DNA from 3 places in the Actinoallomurus vinaceus genome. Region 2 is predicted to be linked to each of the others. Evidence: riboswitches for the same ligand, from Rfam matches in the RefSeq annotation. Region 2 holds a riboswitch; each other region holds the start of a gene.
What was found. Region 2 has a riboswitch for cobalamin ahead of bluB (5,6-dimethylbenzimidazole synthase). Riboswitches for the same ligand answer to the same signal wherever they lie in the genome.

Region 1 (3,270 bases), on a different contig from region 2:
ACTGAGAGCCGAAGTTCCGGACGTGGCCGATGCGACGAGAACGAGCCGCGACTTCCACCGCAGATCGATTCAGTGGCTGGCCGAAACGCAGGGCATCGACCAGTTCATCGATTTCGGCATCGGCCTCATCACCCCGGACGCCACACCTGACGAGTTGATGTCCGTGCACCCTGCCGCACGTATCGTCTACGTCGATGACGACCCCGTCGCCGTCACACACAAACGGGCCATGTTCGGTGAACGCGACCGGGTAAAGGTGGTCCACACCGACGTACGGGATCCGGAGACTGTGTTCGGCGATCCCGACCTGCTGTCGACCATCGACATGAGCCGCCCGATCGCGATCCTCCTCAACTCCATTCTGCACTTCGTCGCCGACGCCGACGATCCTCAGGGAATAGTCGACCGGTGCATCCAGACGGCCGCGGTGGGCAGCTTCCTCGTGCTTTCACATCTCACGCTCGACGGCGATGCCTCTTCGGCGGTCAGGACATTCCAAAAGCACGTACAAGCGGTGACGGTCACCGAGGTACAGCCGCGATCCGACGCCCAGATCAGCCGATTTGTGGACGGCCTGCAGGTCATCCCGCCGGGTCCGAACACGGGACCCGGCCTCGCCTTCCTGGAAGACTGGCGAACGGAAGGGACCCGGACCGCCGGCGCAGATCCGCGTTGGGAACGCTGCGTCGTCGCACGAAAACCGTGACCAGGATCGCACGCTCACGTCGGCTCGCCGGCACCTGTCGCTGATCGCACGCCGGACGAACGGCGCGACGGCAGATAGTCTTTCGCGTGGGCGCCGAGGAGCAGACAGGCCACCCGAAGACCGGCTTCTCGTTTGTCGGGATCATCTTCCCTGACCGCGGTCCACACGCTGAGCGCCAGCAGAACGAGGAAGACCAGGGGTATCCCGGCCAGTATGCAGCCGAGGAACGGATTCGCCTGATAGGCCGTGACCGAAGCGGCCAGAGCCGTGACCGTTCCCCCTGCCCGCCCAAGATTGGGAAGCCATTTACGACCCATCGGTGCTTTCCCTCTTCGCCGGAAAGCCCCATGCGCCTCCGGCTCGCGGACACCGGTGGTCATCGGAAAACCGCGCTGGGACGGGAGCCACCTTGGCCATCAACACATCAGCGGCATGGGCAGCCGATGCTCGGCTCGGGCAGGCGCTTCTGCCCACGCCAAAAGCATAATCAATCCCTGGAAGATAGCCAACATCCAAACACCGGGACAAAAGCCGCGCTGCACGCCCGCACAGCGCTACGGTCCCGGAATGGCGTCCGCCTGATTCGGCGGCCCGACGGCTGGGTCGCCCGCGCCGTGGAGCCATGGCGGTGGCCCGCCGATGCCGTGCCGGTACGGCGATCGGCATGCCCGGGCTCGCATGCCCTCCGGCAACACACCCAATATCTAGGGGTGATGTGCTTACATCACCACTACATGTATGGTTCTCGTGTTGCTGGTTCACCCGTGGCTTCTGTGGCGGGTGTCGTAAGAGGGAACCCGGTGAGATTCCGGGACTGCCCCGCAGCGGTGAGTGGGAACGACCGCCGTCAATGGCACTGGGCTCGATCGGGCCTGGGAAGCGACGGTCTGTAGGACGCGCCTGATGGATGGGTGCGGTGCCCGCGAGTCCGAAGACCTGCCAGTGACCCGTGCGCGAAAGCGCGCGGTCGTCCAGGCCTCGTGGGAGGGTCGGCGGCGGAGCCTGTCATCCGTGCGCGTCCTTTCCGCGAGGGTGAAGCTCGCGAGGAGAGAGCACGTGACACAACAGATCGTCGCGTCCCCCACGGCCGTCGCCGCCCCCGAGACCACGGTCGCGGCCGAGGTCGAAGGCGTCTGCGCCGGGTTGCCGGATGCCGATCCGTCGCTCATCGCCGGAGCCGGTGATCTGGCCGAGGCCGTACGGCGGGCCGCCGTGCTGGTCGTCGCCGACCCCGTCTATTCCGCGGTGGCGGCTCGGCTGCTGGCCCTGCTGATCGCGGAGGAGACCGGGCCGGTGACGTTCGCCGAGTCCGTCGCGGCGGCCCATGACCAGGGTCTGCTCAACGAGCGGACCGCGGAGTTCGTCGCCTGTAACGCGGCGGCCCTGAACGCCCTGGTGGACCACGGCGCCGACGACCGGTTCACCTACTTCGGGCTCCGCACCGTCTACGACCGTTACCTCCTGCGGCATCCGACGACGCGGCGGGTGCTGGAGCGGCCGCAGCACTTCTTCCTGCGGGTGGCGTGCGGGCTGGCCGAGACCGTGGCCGAGGCGGCGGAGCTTTACGGACTGATGTCGCGGCTGGCGTACCTGCCGAGTTCGCCGACGCTGTTCAACTCCGGCGCCGCCCGCCCGCAACTGTCCTCATGCTTCCTGCTGGACTCCCCGCGTGACGAGCTGGAGACGATCTACGAGCGGTACGGCCAGGTCGCGCGGCTGAGCAAGTACTCGGGCGGCATCGGGATCTCCTGGAGCCGGGTCCGGAGCCGGGGTTCGCTGATCCGCGGCACGAACGGGCATTCCAACGGGATCGTGCCGTGGCTGCGGACGTTGGACGCGAGCGTCGCGGCGGTCAACCAGGGCGGCCGGCGCAAGGGCGCCGCGTGCGTCTACCTCGAACCCTGGCACGCCGACGTCGAGGAGTTCCTCGAGCTGCGGGACAACACGGGTGAGGACGCACGGCGTACGCACAACCTCAACCTCGCCAACTGGGTGCCGGATGAGTTCATGCGGCGGGTCGAGGCGGATGAGGTCTGGTCGCTGTTCGACCCGAAGCAGGTGCCGGAGCTGGTCGACCTGTGGGGGGAGGAGTTCGACCGTGCGTACCGGGCGGCCGAGGCCGAGGGCCGGTTCGTCCGGCAGGTCCCGGCGCGGCAGCTGTACGGGGCGATGATGCGCACCCTCGCGCAGACCGGCAACGGGTGGATGACGTTCAAGGACGCCGCGAACCGCGCCTGCAACCAGACCGCCGAGCCCGGCAACGTCGTGCACCTGTCGAACCTGTGCACCGAGATCCTGGAGGTCACCGGCGACGCCGAGACCGCGGTGTGCAACCTCGGCTCGATCAACCTCGCCGCCCACGTGACCGAGGACGGCGTCGACTGGGCGGGGCTGCGGGCCACGGCGCGTACGGCCGTGCGGTTCCTGGACCGTACGATCGACCGCGGCTTCTACCCGACGCCGGAGGCGGCGAAGGCGAACCGGCGGTGGCGGCCGGTCGGGCTCGGCGTGATGGGCCTGGCGGACGTGTTCTTCCGGCTGCGGCTGCCCTTCGACTCACCCGA
Region 2 (3,270 bases):
CGGCTGCCCGGGATCTTTGAGGACCATGACCTCGTCGGTCCGGAAGACGAGGCGCTTCAGGAGATGGCCCGCTCGATGCGGCAGAACGGCACTCGTGGCCGTCGGGGCTCGTGCAGCCTCACAGCCGGGATCTCAGCACGTCGACCTCGCAGCCTGGCGAGGACGGGTCGAAGCCGTGCTCGACCAGCCAGCGGACCGCCAGCAGGCTTCGCAGCGACCACCATGCGCGGATCACGTCGAGGTCGACGTCGGTGCCGTAGCCGGCGACGACGTCGCCAAGGTGCTCCTCGTGTCCGAGCGTCAAGGTGGCGAGGTCGAACAGGGCATCGCCCTGGCTCGCCTCGGACCAGTCGATCACGCCGGTGATCTCGTCAACGTCGACGAACATGTGGGTGATCTGCAGGTCGCCGTGCGTGAACACCGGTGTCCACGGCCGGAGCGCTGCCTCGGCAACCTGGCGGTTGCGCGTGACCAGGTCGGCGGGAAGGATGCCGTTCGTGACGAGCCACTCGCATTCGCCGTCGAGGTGCGATGCGATCTCGTCGAGGCTCCGACCGGGCCATGGCGGCAGCGGCGCGTCGTGCAGCATCCGTGCGGCGGCACCCGCCGCGGCCCACGCCGCCGACGACGCGGTCGACGGCTCGCCGAGGCGGCCGAGTGCCGTCCCGGGGAGGGCGGCGAGCGCGAGCACGGGCGGCTTCCGCCACAGGACCTCCGGAGTCGGGATCGGCGCCATGGCCATCGCCTCGACTTCGACGTCGGTGCGCGTCTGATCAGCGTCGATCTTCAGGAACACGTCACCGACGCGCAGGGTCGCGCGCTCGTGATGGGCAACGACGACCTCGACCTCTTCCACGTCGGCGATTATCGCGGGGATGACCATCGACGTCACCGGGTTTATCGCGTGCGACTACGCGGCTGACCGTGTCCCGCTGCCCGGCGGCCTCGTGCACGCCACCGGCCGCTGACGGATCGAGCGCTGAACGACCAGATCATCTTCCTGCATCCGTGTAGTGGTGTGGCCGTACCGCCGGTGCCGAGTAAGCCGCTGCGGATCGTTACGCCGACCGAGTTCGCACCGATCGTTGCGGCGTTGCCGGACGAGCAGTGGCGAGTGAGCGGATTAAGAGGGGGATCACCAGCGGTTGTGGTGGATCGCGGCCTCCAGGGGGCGGCGGTGGCGCCAGCCGTGCCGTTCGAGATCCGGCACGGTTTCCAGATGGGTGACCGGCCCTACACACAGCCAGGCGACGGGCCGGATCCCGGTCGGAATACCGAGCAACTGACGCAGGTGCGGTTCGCGGTAGAAGGACACCCAGCCGACGCCCAGGTTCTCGGCGGTGGCGGACAGCCATAGGTTCTGGATGGCCAGGCAGACCGAGTACAGTCCCGCGTCGGCAATGGCGTGTCGGCCCAAGACCGCGGGGCTGCCCCGGTCGGGATCGTAGGTGACCACGATCGACAGGCTGCTCTCCAGTACACCGTCGATCTTTATCCGGGCGAAACGGTCGGCGGCGGCCGTGGTGAGGGTGGCGGCGAACGTGGTGCGTTCGTGCTGGACGTGGTCATGGAAGGCGCGCCGGACGGCCGGGTCCTCCACGATGATGAAGTCCCAGGGTTGGGAGAGCCCGACACTGGGCGCGGCGTGCGCAGCCGCCAAGATCCGGTGGAGGACGTCTTCTGGTATCGGCGCGCCGGTGAACTGGGCGCGCACGTCACGGCGACGGTAGACCACGTCGTAGATGCCGGCGTTCATGGGCAGGCTCCCGCTGCGTCAGGCCACCTTGGCGGTGGCCGGTGGAGCGAGGCCGGTCTTCGGACTTCCGGATCGATGCCTGACCATCCGCCTTCCCGGCCTGGCGGCCAGTGGCTGCGCGTGCGCGCGTGGACGGCGGCTCCCCGGTTACCGCGGCGGGCCCGTGCCGGAATTTCACCGGCTTCCCGATTCTCCCCTCGTAGGGGCACCTCGCGTCATTCCATGCCGGCCGCGAGCGTATCAATCCCCGCCGACCCCGACACTCGCGGCCATCGCACTCACGATGAACCGGACCTACACCCGGCGTGGATGGCGTGTCGCCATCCGCCGGACCGTACAACCACAACGTGGGTACCTCATGACCCAGGGTTGCGCCGGCTCGCGGCCGGAGATTCGTGTGCCGATGCGCGAGGTGCGTCTCACTACCTGAACGGGCAGGTCGGCCAACGGGTAGGCGAGGCGGGGCCCCTCAAAGCCGGCGTCGGCCACCACCCAGATATCAGGGTCACCCGGGCACCAGTGACCGGCCGCGATGAGATGCTCGGCGACCGCGTCACGGTCGACCCACCGGACGGCGGTACCCCACCACCGCGATCAGCGACGCCCGCGGCAACACCACCGAAGTCCGCCAATACATGGCCGACCATCCCTCCGGTGACTACGACGCGACCGCCTACTCGCAGGAATGACCGCGACCATCACCGACGCCGCACCCACAGGGCGTCGACGTGTCGGTCCTCAGCCTGAACCCACCAGGCGTCCAGCTCTGGTCCGACGCCGCCACGGCGACGTCGCCAGCACGAGAGACGAACGATGCGCTCGCCGACATCATGGCCGGGCAACCTGGCACGATTCGCCGCACTCGCTGCCGTCGCGCCCCGGAATCCCGAGGCGGCGGCCGAGGAAACTCGCCGCAACACCGATCCGCGGACTGTGTTGACCGCCGCGCTGGCGGCGCCGAGCAGCGCGAAGCCGCCGGGCGTACTCGGACAAGGTCGGTCGTATTCGCCCAAAAACGGAACCGTCCGTTGGTGAACCCGAGCACGGTGGGATTCGTATGCCTTACCGAGGGGTCGGCCTACCGCCGATACCGCCTGCGTACGGGGCGAGGGGTCGACCTTGGACCGCCGCGCCGTCGCGTGGAGGAGGTGCACCGACGACCGGCCATCTCTCTCGCCGCGACCGAATCCGTCACCGGAGGTAGATCGTGACCCGCCGGATGATGCCGGACCGGGGACCGACCGGGCCGGAGCCCTGGACAACGCCGACCGAGCCACGCTGGAGCATCTCGACGAAGCGTTGCGCCGGCATGTGCCCTCAGGGGGAGGGACGGCCGGCAGCACCTGGCCGGCGCGCCGCTGGACGCGGCGCCGCCCGCGATCGATTTCAGACTTAAGGAGAGCGATCTTGTCTTCGCAGTCAGGACCCGGCGAACGCGTGGAGTCGCTCGGTATCCGCCGGCCGGTGGAGCTGCCCAAGGCGGACATCGAGGAGGCCGGAGACCTGGCGCCGGC
Region 3 (3,270 bases), on a different contig from region 2:
GTGTACGGCGACCCGGTCGAGGTCTGGCTCAGCGACGGCAGGCCTTCGCGCTTCGTCTGGCGCGGCCGGCTCTACACCGTGCTGCGGGTCCTGGACCGCTGGGTCACCACCCGCGACTGGTGGCACGAGCGGCACCCTGAGGCCCCGGAGGGCGCCGAGCGCGAGTTCTGGCGCGTCGAGGCCACCCCGGACCGGGCGATCGGCGTGTACGAGCTGCGTCACGACCAGGCGACCGGCACGTGGATGCTCTCCCGTGCCTGGAGCTAGATCTCAGGACACGAGGTCGCGGACGGCCTTCAGGGTCGGTTCGTCCTTCACTCCGGCGATGAGGAGCGTGGTCACGGGGGAGTCCTGCCACAGCCGGAGGCGTTCCTTGATGCGGCCGATCGGGCCGAGCAGGGAGATGGAGTCGGCCAGCTCGTCCGGCACCGCCTTGATCGCCTCGTCGCGCCGGCCCGACAGGAACAGCTCCTGTACGCGTACCGCCTCCTCGGCGTAGCCCAGCCGCCCGATCAGGTCGAGGTGGAAGTTGCGGTCCTTGGCGCCCATCCCGCCGATGTAGAACGCCAGCGGGATCTTGGCGAACTCCAGCGCGGTCGCCAGGTCGTCCGTCACGATCGTCGTCACGGTCGCGGCGATGTCGAACCCCTCCCGGCGGCCCGCCAGCGACGCGCCGAACACCGCCTCGATCTGGGTCGGATCGACGAAGAGCGGCAGCCAGCCGTCCGCGAGCTCGGTGGCGAGGGCGATGTTCTTCGGCCCCTCCGCGCCGAGGTAGACCGGGATCCGCGGGCGCACCGGATGGACGATCGACTTGAGCGGCTTGCCGAGGCCCGTGACGCGGCCGGGACCATACGCCGACGGCGGCAGCGGCAGCGGGTAGTGGGGACCGGGGGAGGTCACCGGCTCCTCGCGCCGCCAGACGTCCCGCATGATCCGCACGTACTCGCGCGTGCGCTCCAGTGGCCGGGCGAACGGCACGCCGTACCAGCCCTCGACGACCTGGGGACCGGACGCGCCGATCCCGAGCGTGAGCCGGCCGCCGGACAGCGCGTCGAGCGTCAGCGCGTGCATGGCGGTCGCGGCGGGGGTGCGGGCGGACATCTGGACCACCGCCGTGCCCAGCTTGATGCGCGACGTCCGGGCGCCGTACCAGGCGAGCGTGGTGAACGCGTCGGAGCCGTACGCCTCCGCGGTGTAGACGTACTCGTAGCCGAGTCGCTCGGCGGCCAGTACGATCTCGGTCGCGTCTTCCGGATCCCGCTGCCAGTAGCCGACGTTGATGCCGAGCCTCATCCGCGCCTCCCAAAAACTAGAACGCGTTCTATTTAAGCAGATCGGCGTCGATCCGGCACGGGCTGGAGGCCGTGCGCCGGACCTGCGGTGTCGCGGGTCAGGCCGGATATGTCATGCTGTCTTCCGGCGGTACGCGGAGGAACCCGGTGCGAATCCGGGGCTGTCGCGCAACTGTGACCGGGGAGTTCTTCCTCAACAAAGGCCACGGCGTGAGTCGGAAGGCTGAGGGCGGGCGGCGATCCGGGAGCCAGGAGACTCCGGCCGCCGATGCCAGACCACCTACGGGCGCGTTAACCCGAGGAAAGGACGACCACCGGGTGAACACCTATCCGTTCTCCGCCATCACGGGGCTGGACGACCTCAAGCTCGCCCTCCTGATCAACGCGGTCTCCCCGGCCGTCGGCGGCGTGCTGGTCCGTGGCGAGAAGGGCACCGCCAAGTCCACCATCGTGCGCGGCCTCGCCGCGCTGCTGCCGGACGTCGCGGTCGTGGCGGACTGTCGGTTCTCCTGCGACCCGCAGGCGCCGGACCCGCAGTGCCCCGACGGGCCGCACGGCTACGACGACGGCACGCTGGTCCGGCCGGCGCGGCTCGTGGAGCTGCCGATCGGCGCCGCGGAGGACCGCCTCACCGGCTCCCTCGACCTCGAACGCGCCCTGACGGAGGGCGTCCAGGCGTACCAGCCCGGCCTGCTGGCCGACGCCCACCGCGGCGTCCTGTACGTCGACGAGGTGAACCTGCTCCACGACCACCTCGTCGACCTGCTCCTCGACGCCGCCGCGATGGGGCACTCGTACGTCGAGCGGGAGGGCGTGTCCATCCGGCACGCCTCCCGGTTCCTGCTGGTCGGCACGATGAACCCCGAAGAGGGCGAGCTGCGGCCGCAGCTGCTCGACCGGTTCGGCCTGACGGTGGAGGTGGCCGCCACCCGCGACCCGGAGGAGCGGGCGGAGGTCGTCCGGCGACGCCTGGCCTACGAGGCCGATCCCGCGGCGTTCGCGCTCGGCTGGGCGCGGGCCGAGGCCGAGCTGGCCTGGCGCATCGGGCAGGCCCGCGCCAGGCTCCCCGAGGTCGTGCTGCCGGACGGCGCGCTACGCCAGATCACGGCGGTGTGCGCCGCGTTCGAGGTGGACGGGCTGCGGGCCGACATCGTGATGGCCCGCGCCGCGATGGCCCTCGCCGCCTGGCACGACCGGACGGTCGTCACCGCCGCCGACGTTCGCCTCGCCGCCCGGCTCGCCCTCCCGCACCGGCGCCGCCGCGACCCCTTCGACGCGCCGGGCCTGGACGAGGAGAAGCTCGACGACGTCCTCGAGAACACCGGCGACTACGACTCCGACGACGCCCCCGGCTCGTCCGTTCCGGACGTGCCCCGCCCGCGCGGGGGCAGCGAGCCGGACCCCGGCCCCGCCCCCGACACCGGCCCCGACCCGGACGTCACGGTCGACTGGGACGCCCGGCGCAAGCCCGGCGACGAGGACCCCGACGACGATGACGACGGCCCCGACGGCCCCGGACCGGGCGGCTCCGGCCCGGACGGGTCAGGCGGCTCCGACGGGCGGGACGCCCAGGAGGGGGCGCTGGTCGACATCGAGCAGGCGCTGTCGGGCGGGGACGCGTCGAGCGAGGACGATGGCGAGCGCACCCGGGTGGACTCCCCGGAACCCGCGCCCGCCGACGCCGTCTTCCGGACGCGGGTGTTCACCGTGCCCGGCCTCGGCGACGGCGCGCCGGGCCGCCGCTCGCGCGCCCGCACGCCGTACGGCCGGACGACCGGCGCGCGGCCGGGCGCGCGTTCGCTGCACCTGACGGCGACGCTCCTCGCCGCCGCCCCGTACCAGCGCGCCCGCGGCCGCACCGGCCCCGGGCTGGTGATCCGCTCCGGCGACCTGCGCGAGCGCGTCCGGGAGGGCCGTGAGGGCAACCTGGTGCTGTTCGTCGTCGACGCGAGCGGCTCGATGGCCGCCCGGCAGC

Region 1: linked by a shared signal. The riboswitch ahead of ABEA24_RS07940 (ribonucleoside-diphosphate reductase subunit alpha) and the one ahead of bluB (5,6-dimethylbenzimidazole synthase) in region 2 are both predicted to bind cobalamin.
Region 3: linked by a shared signal. The riboswitch ahead of ABEA24_RS31510 (putative cobaltochelatase) and the one ahead of bluB (5,6-dimethylbenzimidazole synthase) in region 2 are both predicted to bind cobalamin.

What each region holds. Positions count from the first base shown of each region.
Region 1 is NZ_BAABHK010000002.1:390,612-393,881, reverse strand. It holds gene ABEA24_RS07950 (SAM-dependent methyltransferase) at 1-706, shown strand, start outside; gene ABEA24_RS07945 (hypothetical protein) at 721-1,086, opposite strand; cobalamin riboswitch at 1,444-1,664, shown strand; gene ABEA24_RS07940 (ribonucleoside-diphosphate reductase subunit alpha) at 1,763-3,270, shown strand, end outside.
Region 2 is NZ_BAABHK010000007.1:37,068-40,337, reverse strand. It holds gene ABEA24_RS24505 (phosphotransferase family protein) at 119-856, opposite strand; gene bluB (5,6-dimethylbenzimidazole synthase) at 1,136-1,756, opposite strand; cobalamin riboswitch at 1,790-1,984, opposite strand; gene ABEA24_RS24495 (hypothetical protein) at 3,164-3,270, shown strand, end outside.
Region 3 is NZ_BAABHK010000010.1:111,590-114,859, reverse strand. It holds gene ABEA24_RS31520 (DUF6504 family protein) at 1-267, shown strand, start outside; gene ABEA24_RS31515 (LLM class F420-dependent oxidoreductase) at 271-1,296, opposite strand; cobalamin riboswitch at 1,407-1,576, shown strand; gene ABEA24_RS31510 (putative cobaltochelatase) at 1,614-3,270, shown strand, end outside.